DNA from 4 places in the Bacillus sp. V33-4 genome. Region 2 is predicted to be linked to each of the others. Evidence: riboswitches for the same ligand, from Rfam matches in the RefSeq annotation. Region 2 holds a riboswitch; each other region holds the start of a gene.
What was found. A riboswitch is a leader RNA that binds a small molecule or an ion and turns the genes downstream of it on or off. The one in region 2 is predicted to bind S-adenosylmethionine.
Positions count from the first base shown of each region.

Region 1: linked by a shared signal. The riboswitch ahead of CVD23_RS10460 (methionine biosynthesis PLP-dependent protein) and the one ahead of mtnK (S-methyl-5-thioribose kinase) in region 2 are both predicted to bind S-adenosylmethionine.
Region 3: linked by a shared signal. The riboswitch ahead of CVD23_RS19715 (alpha-hydroxy-acid oxidizing protein) and the one ahead of mtnK (S-methyl-5-thioribose kinase) in region 2 are both predicted to bind S-adenosylmethionine.
Region 4: linked by a shared signal. The riboswitch ahead of CVD23_RS07660 (5-methyltetrahydropteroyltriglutamate--homocysteine S-methyltransferase) and the one ahead of mtnK (S-methyl-5-thioribose kinase) in region 2 are both predicted to bind S-adenosylmethionine.

Region 1 is NZ_PGVC01000026.1:39,515-44,836, forward strand. Features, by position in the region: gene CVD23_RS10460 (methionine biosynthesis PLP-dependent protein) at 1-958, opposite strand, end outside; SAM riboswitch class I at 1,029-1,146, opposite strand; SAM riboswitch class I at 1,553-1,660, shown strand; gene CVD23_RS10465 (YezD family protein) at 1,759-1,875, shown strand; gene CVD23_RS10470 (phosphoadenylyl-sulfate reductase) at 1,958-2,674, shown strand; gene CVD23_RS10475 (inorganic phosphate transporter) at 2,687-3,766, shown strand; gene sat (sulfate adenylyltransferase) at 3,828-4,976, shown strand; gene cysC (adenylyl-sulfate kinase) at 4,997-5,322, shown strand, end outside.
Region 2 is NZ_PGVC01000032.1:79,733-85,054, forward strand. Features, by position in the region: gene CVD23_RS12565 (PAS domain S-box protein) at 116-1,936, shown strand; gene CVD23_RS12570 (methylated-DNA--[protein]-cysteine S-methyltransferase) at 1,942-2,451, shown strand; partial or broken gene CVD23_RS12575 (DUF2087 domain-containing protein) at 2,445-2,822, shown strand; gene mtnK (S-methyl-5-thioribose kinase) at 2,868-4,034, opposite strand; SAM riboswitch class I at 4,126-4,283, opposite strand; gene CVD23_RS12585 (carbon-nitrogen family hydrolase) at 4,395-5,231, opposite strand; gene CVD23_RS12590 (pyridoxal phosphate-dependent aminotransferase) at 5,292-5,322, shown strand, end outside.
Region 3 is NZ_PGVC01000064.1:22,530-27,851, forward strand. Features, by position in the region: gene CVD23_RS19710 (D-alanine--D-alanine ligase) at 1-315, opposite strand, end outside; SAM riboswitch class I at 1,331-1,437, shown strand; gene CVD23_RS19715 (alpha-hydroxy-acid oxidizing protein) at 1,538-2,698, shown strand; gene CVD23_RS19720 (helix-turn-helix domain-containing protein) at 2,914-3,150, shown strand; gene CVD23_RS19730 (8-oxo-dGTP diphosphatase) at 3,554-4,006, shown strand; gene CVD23_RS19735 (DMT family transporter) at 4,021-4,335, opposite strand; gene CVD23_RS19740 (DMT family transporter) at 4,337-4,684, opposite strand; gene CVD23_RS19745 (TetR/AcrR family transcriptional regulator) at 4,706-5,293, opposite strand.
Region 4 is NZ_PGVC01000019.1:52,155-57,476, forward strand. Features, by position in the region: gene CVD23_RS07635 (transporter substrate-binding protein) at 1-699, shown strand, start outside; gene CVD23_RS07640 (DUF1572 family protein) at 1,084-1,407, opposite strand; gene CVD23_RS07645 (hypothetical protein) at 1,457-1,642, opposite strand; gene CVD23_RS07650 (hypothetical protein) at 1,785-2,396, opposite strand; gene CVD23_RS07655 (autorepressor SdpR family transcription factor) at 2,389-2,667, opposite strand; gene CVD23_RS07660 (5-methyltetrahydropteroyltriglutamate--homocysteine S-methyltransferase) at 2,980-4,119, opposite strand; SAM riboswitch class I at 4,194-4,303, opposite strand; gene CVD23_RS22825 (DinB family protein) at 4,591-4,815, opposite strand; partial or broken gene CVD23_RS22830 (DinB family protein) at 4,854-5,035, opposite strand.

The sequences.
Region 1 (5,322 bases), on a different contig from region 2:
GCGTTGCGGGATAAGTAATAAAGCTTTCGACACCGCCAAGGCTTTCAGCAAATGTGATCAAGGATAATCCTTTTAAAAAAGGGTTCACCCATGTCTCATCCTTGATTCTGAAAGAAATCATCCCGCCTCTGCCGGGGTAAAGGACATCTGTTACACTTTCATGGCTTGAAAGGTACTGAACAAGCTTCTTTGCATTCTCCTCGTGTTTTTCAATCCGGAGCGCTAAAGTTTTCATGCCGCGGATTAACAGCCATGAATCAAAAGGGCTGAGCACTGCGCCCGCTGCATTATGGTGGAATTCAAGAGCTTCACATAAATCGTTACCTTTGGCAACAATCAACCCGGCCAGCACATCATTATGACCGCCGAGGTACTTGGTGGCGCTATGTATGACAATGTCAGCGCCGAGAAGGAGGGGCTGCTGGAGAATGGGTGTATAAAATGTGTTATCGACAATCAGCAATAATCCATGCTTTTTGGCCAGCTCTGAAATAGCGCCAATATCGGTTTGCTCCATTAGGGGATTGGTTGGGGTTTCAATAAAAATGGCTTTCGTTTGTAGAGTTATTTTTTTATCCAACTCCTCAACACAGCTTGTGTTGAGGTATTGACACGTTAATCCCCACTTCCTGAAACCGTGTTCAAGCAATCGATATGTGCCACCGTATAAATCTTTGCTGACAATCCACTCATCGCCTGATTGAAACAATGATAGCAATGTGGCAATCGCTGCCATGCCCGAACTGCAGGCAAAACCCTGGTCACCATGTTCAAGGTCTGCGATCGCTTTTTCGAGGAGCTGGCGGGTTGGGTTGCCTGTTCGGATATAGTCATAGCCGGATGATTCGCCGATCCCTTCATGCATGTAGGCCGTAGAGAAGTAAACAGGCGGACTTACCGATCCTGTAATATCGCTCCTGTTGCCGATTTGGGCCAGCTTCGTATCTATTTTGTACATTGCCACCACTCCTTTAAGAAATAAAAAAAGCCTTCAAGAAGAAGACTTTGTATGCTGGACGCAGCCGTTCTTCTCATCTTTCAAGTTCATAAAAAACTTGCAGGATTTAGCACCTTTTCAATGCTATTAGGGCATTGATGGTTGCTGAGGTGTCTTCGGGCCATTCCCTCAACCTCTCTCGATAAGAAATCGTTTGTATTCAATTGACTAAAATTTACAACATCCACATACTTGTGTCAACCATTTTTTAAAAATTAAGAAAATCACTCTTTTTTAAAATAGGGTGGACGTAGAGAATTGAGATAGTCTTTCATGACGGTTTACGAGCCGCTAAAAATGTCAAATCATCAGATTTTGAAAAAATTTTAAATTGTCTGTATTGCATCATATGTACGTACCAGGGAAAGAGAAACTTAAAAATTACGATTGACAACTAACTGGTATCCTGTTAATTTAAATAGAACTCATCGGAATTATAGGAATTAATCTTTTTCGTAGCTTTGATCGGTTCTACTGGACTAAATTCCTATTTTTCATTTCAGTACTTTAAAGTATTGACATGGAATTCCTTTGTGTTAAAATTTAGAAAAAATAAACTTATCCAGAGCGGCGGAGGGAATTGGCCCGATGAAGTCCGGCAACCTGCTGAACAAGCAAGGTGCTAAATCCAACAAAATGTGAAACCATTTTGGAAGATAAGGTAAACATATTCTTACCTGATGAGTCTTTCCGAAGTGGAAAGGTTTTTTTATTTAGAAGGAGGGGCTTGCTTGGGAAAGAAAGTAAATCAGTTCGATGAAATTTATTCGCATTTGCAGGAAATCCTGGCGGGGATGAAGTACGGTTCAATCACACTGGTTGTTCAGGACGGTGTAGTCGTGCAAATTGAAAAAAATGAAAAACTTAGAATTAAGTGAGCTTGCTGACTAGATAAACTAGAGGCAGTTTTAACCTTACCGGTTAGAACTGTCTCTTTTTTTGGAATTTGGAGGGATTGATTTGGCGCAATTAATCACGTATCAAAATTTTGATACATTTTCGGCACTGGACTTTTCGTATGCTAACGAGACAAAAGGGGCCTTAGACGTTCTTAAGTGGGCGTATTCGCATTATGGAGAGGGAAACCTTGTTTATGCCTGCAGTTTTGGGATTGAAGGAATTGTCTTAATCGATTTGATCTCCAAAGTAAATGAAACAGCGAGAATCGTTTTTCTCGATACTGAACTTCATTTCGCGGAGACTTACAAGTTAATTGACCAAGTGAAGGAGAAATATCCGCAATTAGTCATTGAACTGAACAAACCCGATTTGTCTCTGGAAGAACAGGCGCACACATACGGGGATGAACTATGGAAGAGCGACCCGAACAAATGCTGTGAACTTCGAAAAGTTACTCCGCTTAACAGCGTGCTCTCAGGAACAGCGGCATGGCTGTCGGGATTAAGGAGAGAACAATCCGAAACAAGGAAACATACACAATTTATCAATAAAGACCACCGCTTTCAATCGGTGAAGATTTGCCCGCTCATCCATTGGACGTGGAAGGATATTTGGCGTTACGCCCACAAAAACAATTTGCCGTATAACATTCTCCATGATCATGGTTACCCAAGTATCGGCTGCAAGACGTGCACTGCACCTGTTTTCAATAGCGGGGACTTGAGGTCAGGCCGATGGACCGGCCAGAATAAAATTGAATGCGGACTTCATCAATAAGAGGTAATCAATATGATCCTAACTTATATAACTTGTATCGTCGCCCTGTTTTTTGCGATGAATATTGGAGCGAGCGGGGCAGCGGCTTCGATTAGCATCGCATACGGTTCGGGCGCTATTCCAAGCAGGAGAAAGGCATTGGTATTGTGCGGAATTGCTATTTTTGCCGGGGCTGCCGTGGGCGGGAGTGAAGTGGTCAAAACGATTGGAACAGACATTATTCCGCAGTCGCTGCTGACCGTAAAAGTGGTGTTGATCATCCTATCCTCAGCAGCCATATCTTTATTTATCGCCAACCTGATGGGGATACCGCTCTCGACCAGTGAAATTACCGTTGGATCTGTTGTCGGTGTGGGAATTGCCTATCAGGCTTTGTACATCAATAATATTTTGGTCATCGTCAGCTTTTGGATTATCGTTCCTGCTGCAGGGTTTGCGATTGCACTTCTGTTAGGAAAGTTTATAAAAAAGCTGGAGAAGCACTATCCGGGCTTGAAAAATGAAAAGATGCAAAAAACGCTCGCTGTATTTGTGATCATTGTTGGATTCTTTGAAGCTTTTTCAGCGGGCATGAACAATGTTGCCAATGCGGTTGGGCCGTTGGTAGGCGCTGGAATCGTACCGATTCATACAGGTATTCTCATTGGCGGCTTATTTATCGCCCTCGGTGCGATATTTATGGGCGGGGGTGTCTTGCAAACAAATGGGAAAAAGATTACTAACTTCTCCTTGCTGGAAGGCGGCGCGATTTCAGGAACCGGGGCATTCCTGGTTATCCTTGCTTCCATTTACGGCCTGCCCGTTCCGCTGACACAGGTAACCAGCACAGCTATTATTGGAATCGGCGCATCGCAAAATGGATGGGGTATTTTGAAAAAGAAAATCATCAACAAAATTCTTAAAGTATGGATCGTTTCGCCAATCGTCTCGCTGGTGGTTTCATACAGCTTTGTGAAGATATTTGTCGAGAGTGACCTATATTCTGTGATTGTTTTATTCAGTGTTTGTGCTGCAACGCTTGGAACGCTTAGCTTGGCGAAAACAATAAGAGAAGACGGTAGGATTATTTATGAAAAAGGCGGAGGCATCTAGCTGAAAAACCTATTTTTCCTATAAGGATACTTGATTTTGAAAAGGACAGGAGGAAATTAATATGACATTAAGCTTTCCGCATGGGGGAACATTAATCAATCGCTGGAATCCTTCATTTGATTATAAAAAAATTGCCAAACAGATTGAGCTGGATGGAATCGCATTAAGTGATCTTGAATTGATTGGGACAGGCGCATACAGTCCGTTAGATGGGTTTATGAGAAAGGAAGATTACGAATCTGTTTTACATAGAATGCGCCTCTCGGATGGTACAGTGTGGAGTATTCCCATTACGCTGCCGGTTACGGAACAAGAAGCAATCAAGCTTTCACTCGGCGATGAAGTGCGGCTGGTCAGCAAGGACGAGACATACGGAATCATGACGATCTCCGATATCTATTATTCGGATAAGCATGAAGAAGCGCAATCTGTCTACCGGACACGAGAGCTTAAACATCCAGGGGTAAACAAACTTTTCCAAAGAGGTGATGTCTATATCGGCGGGCAGATTACCCTTATAAAACGGATCGAGCGGAACGATTTTCAGTCATTCTACTTAGATCCGCAGCAAACGAGAGAAATATTTGCGGATAAGGGCTGGAAAACCGTCGTTGGATTTCAAACGAGGAATCCCGTCCACAGGGCCCATGAATATATCCAAAAGACGGCGCTCGAAACGGTTGATGGATTATTTTTAAATCCGCTCGTTGGTGAAACAAAATCGGATGATATTCCCGCTGATGTCAGAATGAAAAGCTATCAAATTTTACTTGAAAACTATTATCCGCTCGATCGTGTGTTTCTGGCTGTATTTCCAGCAGCGATGCGGTACGCAGGGCCGCGTGAAGCGGTGTTCCACGCAATCGTCCGGAAAAATTATGGCTGTACCCATTTTATAGTCGGCCGTGATCACGCCGGGGTTGGCGATTATTATGGCACTTATGATGCACAGAAGATTTTCAGCGAATTTTATCCGGAAGAATTGGGGATTACCCTATTATTTTTTGAACACAGCTTTTACTGCTCTAAATGCGAAAATATGGCGTCAGCGAAAACATGCCCGCACTCAAGCGTGGACCATGTCATTCTTTCGGGAACAAAGGTAAGAGAATTGCTGCGAAATGGCGAAACCCCTCCAAGTACCTTCAGCCGCAAAGAAGTGGTCGAAGTGTTAATTGCAGGATTACAGGAAAATGCAGTGAGAGCATAACGGATCGGGGAGGATTATTTTTGAGTAAAAGTTCACATATCACCTGGCATGATTTATCGCTTTCAAAAGAGTTAAGAAGAAAGCAAAACGGTCATCACAGTTTTGTCATCTGGTTTACTGGCTTATCGGGATCAGGAAAATCGACTGTTGCCAATGAGGTAGCGAAAAGGCTCTTTGACCAGCGAATCAATAACTATGTGTTAGATGGTGACAACATCCGTCATGGATTGAATAAGGATCTTGGTTTTAGCGACCTTGATCGAAAAGAAAATATTAGAAGGATAGGAGAAGTTTCCAGGCTGTTTATTGATAGCGGCCACGTGATTTTAACGGCTTTTATTTCCCC
Region 2 (5,322 bases):
GTTCAAGTTAAGATAAAAAGGTTTGCGAATGGCAAATGCTTGATGGAAAAGACAGGATTTTCCCTGTTAAATGTCGAAATATTTATCTATTGAAGATTGGCAAGGAGGCAAGACAGTGAATGGAGCAATATCATACGAAGAACATCAATTCCTGAAAGAAAAAGTTGCTGCCCTCGAACACGCAAATCGATTGTTGACAGAACAGTTTAACCATGCTCCAGATGGAATGATTATATTTAACAGAGAGGGAAACATAACGGCTGGGAATTCTGCTTTCTGTAAGCATATTAATATTGACAGCAACCTTTTAATCGGAATGCCGTTGAAATCTTTAATTCCTAAAAAATATCAATTTAAGCTGGTGAAGATTTGGGCGCTATTGGAGGAAAAGGGAAGCGCAAGAGGAATTTTGCCGATTGCCTATGATGAAAAATTAACTTATTTTGAAATTAATACAAGCCAACTCCCTGTTGGGCAGGATCAGTATATTAGTATAATGAGGGATGTAACCGAGAAACAAATCATCGAAAAGAAAATTAGGAAAAATGAAGATTTATACCAGGATCTATTTGAAGAAGCGCTTGATGGGATCATATTTTGGAATGGCTGTGGAATAGTGACCCGGGCCAATCAGGCTGCATGCAAAATATTTGAATGTCCATTGGAGAATTTGCTGGGGAGAAAGCTAACGGATTTTGTTTATTCAAAAGATGATCATTTCCATAAAACAATGGATTTGTTAAAGAAAACGGGTGCCATCCGTGATGAGTTGTGTTTTCTAATGCCAAACGGACAAAAAAAATTACTTGAATTTACGTCCAAGCTCCATATTGATGGATCTAATATAACCATTGTTCGCAACGCCAGTGAACGCCATCGTATGGAAAAAGAGCTTCGCGAGAGCGAGTTGAAGTTCCGGAAGATTTTTGAAGGTGCACTTGAAGGAATTATATTATGGAATAATCATTTTGAGATCATTGATATTAACCAGACCGGCCAAAATATGCTCGGGATTTCCAGACAAGAGATTGTCGGTAAATCGTTGACGGAATTGCTGACAGAGTGCCGACTGAGCCGGCAAGAACAAGTGGAACATATGGATACCCTTCTGCAACAAGGTCAATTGAACGGTGTGGTGCAGATTAGGATAAAAAAAGAAACAAAAAAGCACATTGAGTTTTCAACAAAAAGCAACTTGATGTCGGGCTTAAATCTAATTGTTTTTAAAGATATAACAGAAAAATTGGAGATGGAAGAACAGCTCAGAAAATCTGATACTTTAACGGTTATTGGAGAACTTGCCGCTGGAATTGCCCATGAAATCAGAAATCCAATGACAGCGCTAAAAGGGTTTATCCAGTTGCTTCAGGGTAATATGAAGGATGAACATGAGATGTATTTTCAGGTGATCACAAGTGAATTACAAAGAATAGATTCAATAATCAATGAATTTCTGATCCTCGCAAAACCCCAGGCAGTAAAATTTATAGAATCGGATGTTACGAGAATTGTTAAGGAAACGGTTGAGTTGCTGACTGCCCAGGCTGTCTTGCATAACGTGCAATTTAAAACATATTATCAAGATAAACTCCCGCTGCTTTTTTGTGAGCCAAACCAGCTCAAAAAGGTGTTTATCAACATTATCAAAAATGCGATTGAAGTGATGCCGAAAGGCGGCTATATTACTGTTTCAGTTAAGCGGGCCGCAGGCGATAAAATCCATATATATGTGCAGGACGAAGGACCCGGCATCCCCGAAGAAAAATTGAAAAAGCTTGGCGAACCGTTTTATACTACAAAAGAGCGGGGAACAGGACTTGGTTTAATGGTGAGCTACAAAATCATTGAAGAGCATCAAGGAAGCATTGAAGTGGAAAGCCAGCTTGGCAAAGGGACAATCTTTCATATTTTTTTACCATTAAAGAAGGCGGGGTAGAGACTTTGAACAGGCAATATACTAGACTGCAGACCGTGATCGGTTTGTTATTCATCGTCGCTGAAAACGGGAAATTGAGCGCTGTACATATAGGGAAAGAAGACTTTGATAAACATGAAACCGGGGAGGATCTCTCAGAAAATCCGCATAATCCAGTCCTGGCTGCTGCCGTCACACAACTTGGCGAATATTTTAGCGGAACGCGAAGCAGTTTTCAATTGCCGCTAGACATAACAGGCACAGATTTTCAGCAAGCAGTTTGGAAACAGCTTGAAGCGATTCCTTTCGGGGTGACGAAAAGCTACCAGGATATTGCATCAACTATTGGCAAAGCGAAAGCGGTGCGGGCAGTCGGCCAGGCCAACAAGGCAAACAAATTCCCGATTATCATTCCATGCCACCGTGTCATCGGCCAAAATAAAACACTGACAGGCTATGCAGGCACGAGAACCGATATTAAAGAAAAGCTGCTTCGCCACGAAAAAGCTTCGTTTAAAGGTTCAGTAAGCACTTAAATGAATCAGTCCTGAAACAACATGCAAGTGCTTTAGTCGAGCAGATTGAGAAGGGCAGGGAGGGAATAAAGGAAATGGCCGAAACGAATATCGAAAGACAAAAGGTAATTGATAACTTCTTCACGCGCGATGGGAAGCTGAAAAACATTCCGGCCCAAAGGAAGAAGAAATTAATCGTATTCGAATATATGATCCGGGGTTTAACAACAGGAAAAAAATATGCGGAAAAGGAACTAAATGAGTATATAAAAAAATTTCACGAAGATTATGCAACGATCCGCCGTGAGTTTATTATCAATCATTATATGTACCGGGATAATGGAATATATGAAGTGAATCCAGAAGAGATGTGGGTAAAAATCGACGGTTAAGCGTAAATTTCCAGCCGCAGAACTGCATTCAGCGGCTGGATGAGTTTAACCAATCAGGTCTTCAATCGATTTAATAGTGCGATGATTTTTAATCAACTTACTGCCAAGCTGAAGGGCTGTCCGCTTTGCATCAAGCCTTTTGACTTTATCTTGTATGCCATCCAAGTCGGCAACATGTGACAGTCCAACCGTCCGTCGGATCAGCTCACAACCGGCAAATCCGGCAGCATCCTGAAGATATTTTTCAAGTAAATAAGCGAGAAAGCGATCGTTTGAAGAAAGCGGATCTGTATTCTGTTCTTTCCATAGTTTTGAATACTCCTGCGAAAAAGTCTTCCAAAACACTCTTATCTGGGAAGATGTTTTCCGCTGTTTTTCGGGATTGGCAATCTGTTGAAATAGCAAATTCGCCACGACTTGGCCAAGGTCAAAGCCAGCCGGCCCATAAAACGCAAATTCAGGGTCGATGACTTTTGTTTCATCGTTATTTGCAAAAATGCTTCCAGTATGCAAATCGCCATGCAGCAATGACTCTGTTTCGGTTAAAAAGCTCTTTTTGAGAAGGGCTGCCTCTAACTTTAATTCTTCATCTGCCCAGAGCTTCTCGGCATCTTTCCTCAGACCTTCTTCAAAGTCATTGGTTGGCGCATCAAAGAATGGATCGGTAAAAATCAGGTCTTCCGTGATTTTACACAGCTCCGGGTTAATAAATTTGCCAACTAGCTCCTTTTTCTCTGCAGGCTTTAAGCCATAATCAGAAGTAAAGAACAGCGTTTTAGCGAGATACTCACCGATATGCTTGGGGAGAAGTGGGAAATCCTCGCCCTGGATTAATCCGGTTCTCGCAATTGTTAAATGTGATAAATCCTCCATGACAGTAATGGCAAAGATCTCATCGCTAAAAAAGACTTCAGGAACATAATTTGGTGCCAGTTTTTTAAAAACAGACAATGCATTTGCTTCGATTGTCGCTCTTTTTAACGTTAACGGCCAGCTTTCACCAACGACTTTCGCATAGGGCAATGCTTGTTTGATGATCACACTTTGACCGGATTCGTGATCTGAAATCCTAAAGACAAGATTCAGGTTGCCATCGCCAATCTCTGATACGGTTAAAACAGAACCTTCAGGAAATAACCGCAATCTAATCGCTAAGGCGGCGGCTGAGCTTTCGGTTAAAGGTTCGTATGTTGTATTTTGTAATAAGACCATCGTTTATTCCTCCTTAGTGTGGAGGCTTTTCAGCAAATGAAAAAGCCTCTTTCTCAATGTGAAAGAGGCTTGAAGGTTATATTCTTCACGCCTCTTATCTGCCAGAAGAAAATCCTTCTGTTGGAATTAGCACCGTGCCTTAGGAGATTATCAATCCCCGGCGCATTTTAGCGCCCCATTTCACAATGGCATTACGGTCGGTTGCTGGGCTTCATCGGGCCAAATCCCTCAGCCTGCTCTTGATAAGAGAGTACTATTTTAAAATCATAATTGTTCTTCACTTGTTGATCATCATATCAATGCAAAAAGTGATATGTCAATCATTTTTTTTTAAAAATTTTTGCCGGCAAAAATCTGCACTTAATTATAGAATTCCGGTTTTCTGTCTGAGAAAATCGGGATGATTTCTCTTACTCGACGTACTTCATCCAGGTCAATTTCAGCATGCAATATTTCCTGGTCTTCGCCGGCTTCCGCAATGATTTCCCCCCACGGATCAATAATCATTGAATGTCCGGCAAAAGCATTTTTCGGATCGGATCCTGCCCGGTTGCAGGCAATGACATAGCATTGGTTCTCGATTGCCCGTGATATCAACAAGGCTCTCCAGTGGGCGAGGCGGGCAAGCGGCCATTCAGCGACGACAAACAAAGCTTCCGCTCCTTGTGCCGTATGGGCGCGAATCCATTCCGGAAAGCGGATATCGTAGCAAATCATACCGGACAGGAGCCTGTTTTCCAGCGTGAACAGGCCCTTCGAATTGCCCGCCGATAAATACAGATGTTCGTCCATAAGCTGAAAAAGATGCAGTTTGCTGTATTCATGGACTGCCTCTCCATGCTTATCGACAATGATGAGCGTATTAAAAATCCCCTCAGCCGTTTTCTTCGCAACAGACCCGCCGACAAAAGCGGTACCGTGTTGCAGTGCTGCATTCTTCAAGAAGGACTTTGTTTTGTTGGCGTCCTGATCGCCAATTACATCGAGCCGACTCAGATCGTACCCGGTCGTCCAAAGTTCAGGAAGGACGATAATATCGGGTTTTAGTTCTGCTGCATCGGCAATCAGCTGTTTCGCAGATTGGTAGTTTTGGTCTGGATTGCCAAAAGCAATGTCCATTTGAATACAAGCTATTGATAGTTTCAAAATTGTCACCCCATTCAAAAAACTAAAAAATTTCGCTTTACAAGCTGTTATTAACGTTATATCATTTGTGACTAGAATTTCAAATTCATTTTTTATAAAGCGGGTGCTAAAGTGACACGTTTTTCCCAGTCAGATTTATTAA
Region 3 (5,322 bases), on a different contig from region 2:
TCCATTTGGTCCATGAAGAAGCGGGAAGATCACATCCAAAGATTGATCCTGCCCTGCTGCACTTCCTTGAAACAATGCCGGAGCGAGAGCAGCTTGAGAAGCTGCGTCTCCTTGAGAAAACTGCAATGCTTTAACATCAGCCACTGGACCGCTTAATTGCGGCCCTTTTACCCATTTTCCTTCATCTGTTATGTAAATAGGATGAATATCGAATTTTTCTACATCAAGCGCTTTAATAACAGCAAGAGCTGTTTGTAGAGAAACATTATGTTCAGCGGATTTACCCCCGTATAATAACCCAAGTTTAGTTTTCATCATCGAACCTCCAATTAGTCATTCACACGAGTGAATTCCACAATGTAATAAGCTAAACCGAAAAACGAATGAAGTTGTCTAAATAAACAAGAGAATGCCGTAGGAAACGAATAATAATATCTTAATTTTAAATTACTGTTCGTTTTTCAATTAAAGAATTGCTTTATGAAATTCACTCACACACATGGTTTTATTTTAACATGTTCTTTTGAAAGAAAAGAGTCATACGCGATTGTTTTCTAATGGAAATTTATCGCCCGGTGATTTGCCATTACTATTCTCTGTTAAATGACATGCAACATCTTTTCGTACAGCCTGTAGGCGCGAACACAGAAAGCGATTCCGTAATCGTTCTGCTGGGAATAAGTATGGCTGAATGATTGATCCCTCACTATAGTCAACAGATTATTATTTTAACATTATATTAAACTCATTGAAATCTTGTCTTCAGAAAACACACAATTATTTTATTTTTATAATATTTATTAGTTAACTGTTCGATTTATTCACGATATAATCCGCCTGATAAAAACAAATGCTTATTTTAGGAGGACATCATCAATAAATTAGGCCTACTGCGCAAGATTATTGTCGCAATTGCCGCTCGGGATCCGGGATCGCCCCTCGGCCTTATTGCTCCTCAATGGTAAGTACTGATCAATTGACTGATCGCACTTGATAGGCCTTTTTTATTTTGTTTTATGACGGATCTGCGTTATTTCACAATCATAACCGGTGCTTTTCCCCTTTTTGGCAACCTTATGGCTGACACTGCCAAGCACCATTTCTTGTCAAGCAACTCTTGATGTAAGCGGCATTTTCGTAACCAATCTCTCATTTTCGCCATTTTTTAATGTTTTTCATATATAAAATGTATCTATAATTTTTTTCACCATAAAACATTTCCCAGTTGGTGTTTTCCGACAAATAGTTTTAAAAAATATTTCATTGACAACCACTTCCCGAAATCCTAAAGTTATAAGTAACGAATTGCTGTTAATTTAATAATTTTGTTCTCTTATCGAGAGTGGCGGAGGGACTGGCCCTGTGAAGCCCGGCAACCATTCCAATTTGGAATTGGTGCTAAATCCAGCAAAACATTTTAGTTTTGGAAGATGAGAGCGGGCGACCATACATATGATCAAACCTCTCTACTTTGGAGAGGTTTTTTTGTTTTAGAACCTTTATCAAAAAATCAGCTATTTAGAAAGGAAATGAAATCATGGCGGTAATCAGCAAGGAAGATCCTTTATTAGCAAAAATGAAAGAGACCGGGCTCAATTTTTCAGTCGAAGAGTGGGAAAGGGCGGCTGAATGTATTCTTGAGCAAGGCCCGTTCGGTTATATCCAATCAGGGTCCAGCGGTGAAGAAACGCTGCAGAAAAATACGAGAGCTTTTGAACAATACAGCATTTTGCCAAGAGTTTTAACGAATGTAGCAAATCCAGACTTTTCAATAGAATTGTTGAATCAAACTTTTCCTTCCCCTTTATTGTTCGCTCCGGTTGGAATGCAAAGGATTGCTCATCAAGACGGAGAATTGGCTGCAGCAAGAGCAGCAGGCTCGTTTGGAATTCCTTATATTGCAAGTACTGTATCGAGCTACACTATGGAAGAGATTGCCGAAGCGAACCCGTTTAGCCCAAACTGGTTCCAGCTTTACTGGTCCAATGATCGTGATTTATCGTTAAGCATGGTTAAAAGGGCTGAAAACGCCGGTTATCAAGCCCTCGTCGTTACAGTCGATACCGTCATGCTCGGATGGCGGGAAAAGGACTTGCACAATAGCTACTCCCCGCTCAGACTTGGTTTTGGAAAAGCAAACTATATTTCTGATCCTGTTTTTCAGGCTAAAGTGAATATTGAAGACAGTGATGAAGTCGTGGACGAAATTTTAAACCAGATTCTCCATCCTTCCTTTAACTGGGATGATTTGCAGTGGCTAAAAACGCAAACGAGTTTGCCGATTGTTTTAAAAGGAATCCTTCATCCTGACGATGCAGTGGAAGCAGTTAAAAGGGGCTTCGAGGGAATTATTGTGTCAAACCATGGCGGAAGGCAGCTGGACGGGGTCGCATCCTCGCTGGATGCGTTACCATTAATTCGCAACGTTGTGCCCGAAACATTTCCAGTTTTGTTTGACAGCGGCATCCGCCGTGGCACGGATATGGTCAAGGCGCTTGCACTTGGTGCGGATGCTGTATTGCTTGGAAGGCCTTATGTATACGGGCTGGCGGTTGCAGGCGAACACGGAGTTCAAAAGGTTGTTTCGAACTTACTCGATGAATTTAAAGTATCGGCAGGTCTGGCTGGGGCGAAGAATATTACTGAGGTGAAAAAGACTACTCTCATGCGATATATCATGGATGATGCAAAAGGTTGATAAGTACTGGCGAGCATTTTTTGCTCGCTTTCTTCATGTGACTCAAGTTCGTGAAGCATATCGTTGCCCAGCTAAAAATGCTAACGGTTGTGTAATGATAAAGATTTTGACAACCCTCTCACTTTAATGCTAATTTAAAGAATAACGTCCGTCTGAACAAGAGAAAGCCTTACCAAAAGCCCGTGTAAATTGCTTTTTCTAAGGAGAGGTGAAAGATGAATAAAGAAATTGTAAAATTTTTAAGAAAAAGCTATAACATGAATCAGCGCGACTTTGCAAAGCTCGTTAATTGCAGCTTCTCGCTTATTGCCCTTGTTGAAGTTGGCAAAAGAAGGGTTACAGAAGATCTTGAAAGTAAAATTAAAAACACTTTTGACCTTGATGAAGAACAATTGCAATCGATCGCAACCCTCGTCTCTGAATTCAGCAAAGGCATACCGCCTTTGTTTTAGGGCAATAAAAGTTTCAAGTGCTCTATGTAAAAAAAGATGGAACTGCTAAATCCACCCTTCCGCTATTGAAATTGCCTCTATTTGATTTTTTACACTCAAGCTTATTTAAAATTTTTGATATATAGTTCCGGATGATAAAAATAGCTTGAAATCTCCTTGGCTTTTTTACCTTCTGCGACCATCTTCAATATTTCCCTTTCACAATGCGTCAGTGGATTATCTGTTCGAACGCTCCCAAAAATCAATTTCGGTGAAAATTCCTTTTTCCCCTTCATAACACTCACGTTTCCACTCTTTTTCATCTTACAATCCAGGCCATTTTCTCACAATTTTGATATGATTAAATTATCTTTTAACAGACAAAGGCGGGACACTAGTGAACTGGAAAGAAATCGAACATCAAATGTACACATTATGTATGGTGGTGAAAGGCGATAAGGTGCTGTTAATCAAAAGGCCGGAAGAACGCGGATACCCTGGATTTGTTGCACCCGGCGGCAAAGTCGACTATCCGGAAAGTTTATCTGCAGCGGCCATCCGCGAAGTTAAGGAAGAAACAGGTTTAACTGTTCGCAATATTACGTATAAAGGCCTCGATGAATATGTCAGCCCCCATGAAAATATCCGCCATATGGTTTTTAATTATTTGGCAGACGATGTTGAAGGCGAACTTCTCGATGATCCCCCTGAAGGAGAATTATCTTGGTTTCATAGAGAAGAAGCCTTACAGCTGCCGATGCAGAGCTGGTTTCGACGTAAATTCCCGTTATTTTTTGAAAAAGGGACATTTGAAATCCATACCGTCTGGGATGCGCGAAACAATCGAGAAGCCGAGCATTTCATCAAAAAAATATAGGGAGGTCAGTCCTCTCATGAAACTGCTTTTAAGCCAATCACACTTATGATAATCATGGCGATGAAAAGAATTCGTCGCCAATTTCTGGGCTCGCCGAAAAATAACATCCCAAGCAGCACACTGCCGGCAGCGCCAATACCTGTCCAGACACCATAAGCCGTTCCGATCGGAAGCTCAAGCAATGCCTTTGATAATAAATAAAAGCTTGCAAAACCTGAAATTCCGCAAAGAATGCTATATTTGGTGCGGGTAAAACCATCAGAAAGCTTCATAAATATGACGAAGCCTACTTCACCCAGTCCAGCAAACAGCAAATAGATCCACGACATATTACGAAGCCCTCTCTGTTCTCTCATCATTATCATCTGATGAAATCTTCAATCCGATAATGCCTCCAAGCAATAAGGAAATAAACAAAACCTTCAGCAAGCCGGCCGGTTCACCCAAAAATACAATGCCGATTAATGCAGTACCAGCTGCGCCAATCCCCGTAAACACCGCATAGGCCGTTCCAATCGGAATGGTTTTCATCGCTTTTGCAAACAACATGAAGCTGACGATAATTAACATGATTGTCATAACGGTTGGAACTGGTTCGGAAAAACCCTTTGAGTATTTTAACCCGAACGCCCAGCCAATTTCGCTAAGTCCAGCGAGCAGCAAATAAAACCAAGCCATGATGTGATTCCTCTCTTATAATCAGGAATTGTTATTTTGCAGTATTCCCTGCCAGAAAATCGTCCAAATCGAGTTTCGCCGTTTTTCATATTCATCCTGATCGTAATAATGAGACTCCATTAACAATCCATCAAGCATGCAGTAAAACGTTGCGACCAAATCCTCCGGGTTTAGAGGGACAATTTCACCTGCATTTATCGCTGTTTTAAAGAAATCCGTGAGCCGTTCACTCGCTTTATTTTCAAAGCCGACAAACTCCTGTTTCATTTTTTCTTTAAGATGATTGGGCGGAAGCAGGACAGCTCTTTTGAAAAAAAGCTTTTCTTCTTTATGGGCGTTAAGATCTGTCAGTTCATTAAAGATCGTTTTTAGTATTTCCCCGGTTCGTTTATCTTTTTCTTCCATTAAAACATTTTCAATCGTCCGCATTTCACTGGACGCATGCTCACGGTAAATGGATAAAAACAAGTCTTCCTTTGAAGGGAAATGAGCATAAATAGACGGTGTCTTGATTCCAACCATTCTCGCTATTTCTGATAAAGCAGTGCCCTCATATCCCTTTTCAGCAAACAATTGCAAAGCAGCGGCCTTTAGTTTGTTAGAAGTCATTATTCCACCTTCCTAATTATCATTAGTTA
Region 4 (5,322 bases), on a different contig from region 2:
ACAGGGGCAAGAAAAGGGGGGAAAATTGGAAAGTTTGAAATGGCACAAGGGGGCACGTTATTCCTGGATGAGATTGGTGATATGCCAATTGAACAACAGGCTGCTTTGCTGCGGACGATTGAACAGCGTAAGATTACCAGAATCGGGGATACGAAAGAGCGCGCAATTGATGTCCGGATCATCGCTGCTACCAACAAAAGCTTGAAAGAAGAAATTGCTTTTAACGGATCGTTCCGTTCTGACTTATATTTTCGGCTGAATGTACTATCCATTCATATACCAGCACTCCGTGACAGAAGGGAGGACATTTTGGAATTAGTGCAAAAATTTCTTGCTCAATTTCAGAAGGAATATCAGGACGGGCCAAATCGGATCAGCAATAAAGCCTTGGAAATCCTTTTGTCCTATCCGTGGCCGGGAAATGTCCGGGAGATTCGTAACATTTTGGAGCGTAGCTTTTTATTAGCTATTCCTGAAGATATGATTCAACCGTACCATCTCCCAGACGATCTGTTCGTGAAAAATAATTCTCATACCTCCTTAACAGAGTTATCACTTAATGAGTCGACGAAACAGTCGATTATCACAGCTGTTAACCAGACAGCTACCTTAACAGAAGCCTCCAAAATTCTCGGAATTTCAAGAAGCACACTCTACCGAAAACTGAAAGAGTTTGATATTAAAATTAAATCTTCATGATTAACTTGCAAATCAGCATTGATAAAAGCAGAGCCATATCTTAAAGCTGATTTCAAAACCAAAGTAACGCTAAGTTCGTTCCAACTTTTTCCCCCTGCTATTAATGGATTCAAATGAAACTGTTGTAAAATTATTGATCTTCAGCTTTCTAAGTGTAAGAGTGCACCTAAAAAACATTTATCATTTTAACAACTAAAAAGTAAGGCTGCTCTTCTGTTTTTTCTAGGGGTTATTGCAGTTTATACAATTTTAATTTCAATCCATCTCACCGCTATTGGAGATAAGGTGTATGATTTCACCGGCGTAATTTCTGTCTTAACTGAGAGATAAGTAGATTCTAGCAATAGCTATGATTCAATCAGAGGCTTAGCTAAAAAAAACAATTTAGCTCGGTGAACTTGTGTTTTGTAAATCCCATCCCTCTTCCCACTTGTATAAAAGATCTTTCTTAGACTCTCCATTATCACAAAATTCGTCATCTCTGTCTCTATACGGCTCTTCTCCGTCTGTCGTTAAAAAATCAACCCATCTTAATCTCATATTGCCGCTCAAATGTTTTATAATGATTGCGATGTTATTCGATTCTTCACTTGGTTTCCTGTGTAATTGTACTTCTGATAGCTGACTAAATGCCTTTTCCGCTCGCTCCTTAAAATGTTTAAATTGGTTTATTGTTATCGAGAGATATTCTTGTTCGAAATTATTCACAAACCTTCCCCCTTTTTCCTGCCTATTCCGGCCTGGCAGTGCAACATGATTAAATAAATTTTTCCGGGTTTCTTACTCTAAGAAATAAGACAAAACCACAATTCACACAAAAATGAGCATCTACTGGCGAGTGTGTTATTACGGTGTTTTTCTTAAACAGGGCCCCATAACCTTTAAAATCGCCAGTTTTGGTTTTGGTCGATCCGCATTCTGGACAAATACTATCTTTTTTCAAAAAGACCCTCCTCCATATTTACATGAGGAATTTCCATAATGTAATAAGCTAAACCGAACAACGAATTAAATTGTCTTAATAAACCAGAAGGATTCAGTACATTGTTCGTTTTTCAGTTAAAGAAATGCTTTATGAAATTTATTTATATATCATTTACATGTGTTTGGTATGCCCTATACGCACGAAATATAGAAGCAAACAATGTACATAGAAGTATCGTGAAGAAACCAATCAACATCAGAGCCCCAGGGAGAAACACGGAAAATAACATAAGAGTACCTCCGACAAACAAAGGAAAAGAAAATGGGCGTACTACAACATTCCATACGTGGCTAGTTGATTTTGTTAATGGTGAGGAATTTCCATCTAATTCAAGTTGGAATCTAGGAAGTGTGTTGGCAGTGGTGATGAGTACAATTCCCACGCTTATAGGAATTAGTAGAAGCAAGTTAACTTCTGTTCCTGTTGAGACAAGAAGCAAGCCAGAATGAAGCATAAATAGGATCATTGACAGTGACAAAAAAATGTTTTCAAGGCCATTTATAAAACGAGAGTATGACCCTTGTTGTTTAATCAATTTTGGAAGGATAAAGAGGTTGCTGTTTACCATAACCATCGTGAACGGAATAACATATAATATGACTTCACTTGGACCATACCTTGCTTCATCAAAGGTAAAATTCGCGGCATAGAAATATATACTTACAATGAAAGATAAAATGGTTAAAACACATATGCTAATTTTTTTAATCATGATTTTCCTCCTTAGAGTTTGAATTAAATTGGATAATCCATTTCATAACATCCTGGAAAACAGTTGAATTTAAAGAATAATAAACATACTGTCCTTTTTTTACGGCATACACTAAATCAGCATTTTTTAGAACCGACAAATGTTGTGATATTCCAGGCTTACTCATATCAAAATGTTTCGCAATATCTCCAGCAGTCATATCTCCTTTTCGCAGTAGGTCTAATATTTTCCTTCTATTTTCATCAGATAAAGCTCTAAATAACTCATTTATGGACAATCAATACTTACCTCCCTCTTAAATATTTAAGTAATTACTTAACTACTTAAATTATAGTCGACGGAATTAGAATGTCAATAACATTATTCAGTTAGTCACTTTCACCGGAAAGGTGAGATGCTGATAAAAAGAAACCCTTGAAAGGCATGTAGCCAATCAAGGGAAAATTGCTGTTATTCCAATAGTTTTCTATCTAGGGAAGTCCAATAAGTAATCTGTTCAGTTGCGCTTCCATTTCATCATTTCCTAAAGTTCTGTCGAAATTTTTTAAGATTAACTGTTTTTGCTGTCTCTGTGACAAGGAAGTTACTTCCAAACATCTTGAGCAATCTCCACAACATGGCGGAGTTTTGCCCATTGTTGTTCTTCTGTCAGTAAATTACCCTCTTCTGTAGAGGCAAAACCGCATTGCGGACTCAGGCACAGCTGATGTAAATCGACAAAACGGGAGGCTTCTTCAATACGGCGTTTAACTTCTTCCGCATTCTCCAATTCTCCGAACTTAGATGTTATCAATCCCAATACGATCTTCAAATCAGGTCTTTTCACAAAACGTAATGGTTCAAAGCCACCTGCGCGGTCAGTGTCATATTCCAAAAAGAAGCCGTCAATATTAAGCCTGTCAAATAGTAGTTCAGCTACAGGCTCATATCCACCAGAAGAAATCCAAGTCGAACGAAAATTACCCCGGCAAATATGCATTGTAATTTTCATATCTGCAGGCCTGGCTGATACCGCATCATTAATTGTTTTTAAATACATACCAGCAAGATAGTCGGGATCCAAACCTCTTGCCCGAATATGCTCTTTTTGTTCTTCAGAACAAAGATACGCCCACGAAGTGTCATCCAACTGTAAGTATCTGCAGCCGGCATCATAGAATGACTGGATCGCTTTCTTATACGTTAAGGCTAGATCATGGAAAAACTCTTCATCATCGCTGTAAGCATCTTTTTCTATTTCACCGCGGAAGTGGAGCATACTCGGACTTGGGATCGTCATTTTAGTGGTATGCATTTCGGCTATGCTCTGTAGAAATCTGTAATCTTCGAGCATCGGATGCTGCCCAAAATCCAATTTTCCGGTCACTTTGATCGCGTGTGATTTTGTTTGAGTTTGATGAAATTGTATACCACTGTCTGTATCGTGACCTTCCACACCAATCAAATTTTCAAGGAAGTCAAAATGCCACCATGCCCGGCGGAACTCTCCATCTGTCACTGCTTGAAGTCCTATCTCTTTTTGCTTATTGACAATCCTCACAATTTCCTCATTTTCTACTTCTCTTAGCCGCTCCAATGTAATTTCTCCAGCCGCTCTTTGCAAACGGGCATTTTTAATTTTGTCTGGCCTTAATAAACTTCCAACATGATCAGCCCTGAACGGTGCCTCTTCTGATAAAACTGTTTGATTAGAATTACGCAAATTTGTGCTGTCGTTTAGCATCCTAGAAAAACTCCTCTCTATATAAATAAAAAAAATCTTCCTGATAAAAGGAAGAGTTTGAATACTCAATCTCCTCCTCATCTTTAAGAACAACTTGTTCTTTAGGACTTAGCACCATTCTGTTTGAAAAAACAGCGGTTGCCGGGTTTCATAGGGCCATTCCCTCCACCTCTCTTGATAAGGAAAAAAATCTATTAAATTTTAATAATTGTCACTATTATCATATAAAGAGATAACTTAAAGCAATAGATTTCAGAAAATTTTATCAGAAAATTGGTTGTACAGTTCACAAACACGGTTTAATATGTTAATCTGCTTTCCGGCCAGTACAAGAGTTTTGATCCGAATACCCGACAAGCATACTGCATACAAATCCGTAGCTTTAGAACAGTTTGCTGAAAAAATGAAAGGCGACTCGTATCAACTTTACTTTTTTATAGATAAGTACCCATTTATAAAAAAGAGAGTGTGTCAATGTAGTCCTCTTCCAATTAGATTAGCAGAAACAGGTTTCAAACCTAACTCTCTTGACCAAATTGACAACTGACCAATATGGTGAATTTCATGAGCGATTACGTGCCGAATCACATCAGCATATGTAAATCCGTCTAATTTAAGAGTTTCATTATCCTCTGACCAATTCCCAACATACTCCTCAACTTCGGGTACACAATTGTTGGATAAATCTTCTATCAATTTAAGTGAGGATTAATCTTCATAAATAAAATGAAATTTAGGCTTTCCTTGTAATCCTCTAATCCACGCTTGTTCCACGTCCACTATATGAAAAAGTGTTTGCAAAATACCTCCTTTTCCACCGACTCTTGGACGTTGTAGCTCCTTTTTCAGACAGTTGCTCACACCATTCGAACCATTCTTCTCTTACCTGCCAATTGTATCGGAATAATAACAACATTTGAGTACCCTCCGTTCCAGATATTTTTCCGAAAAACCCCTAATACCCTCCCCATTATCGACTATAAGCACTCGAATATCTTTCATAGTGTCCCCTAATTTTTAATATATTGTTATGGCGTAATTCATATATCCTCTATTGCGTTTACATAGTTTTTCTGACCAGGTTAATATAATCCTGATTTTTAAACAAACGTTTGATTAACACCCACGGGGTTAACGAATAAATCTCATTTTCGGTTTCTTATTGTTTTTAGTTCGTACATAAGTTCGAATGTGTCCATTCCT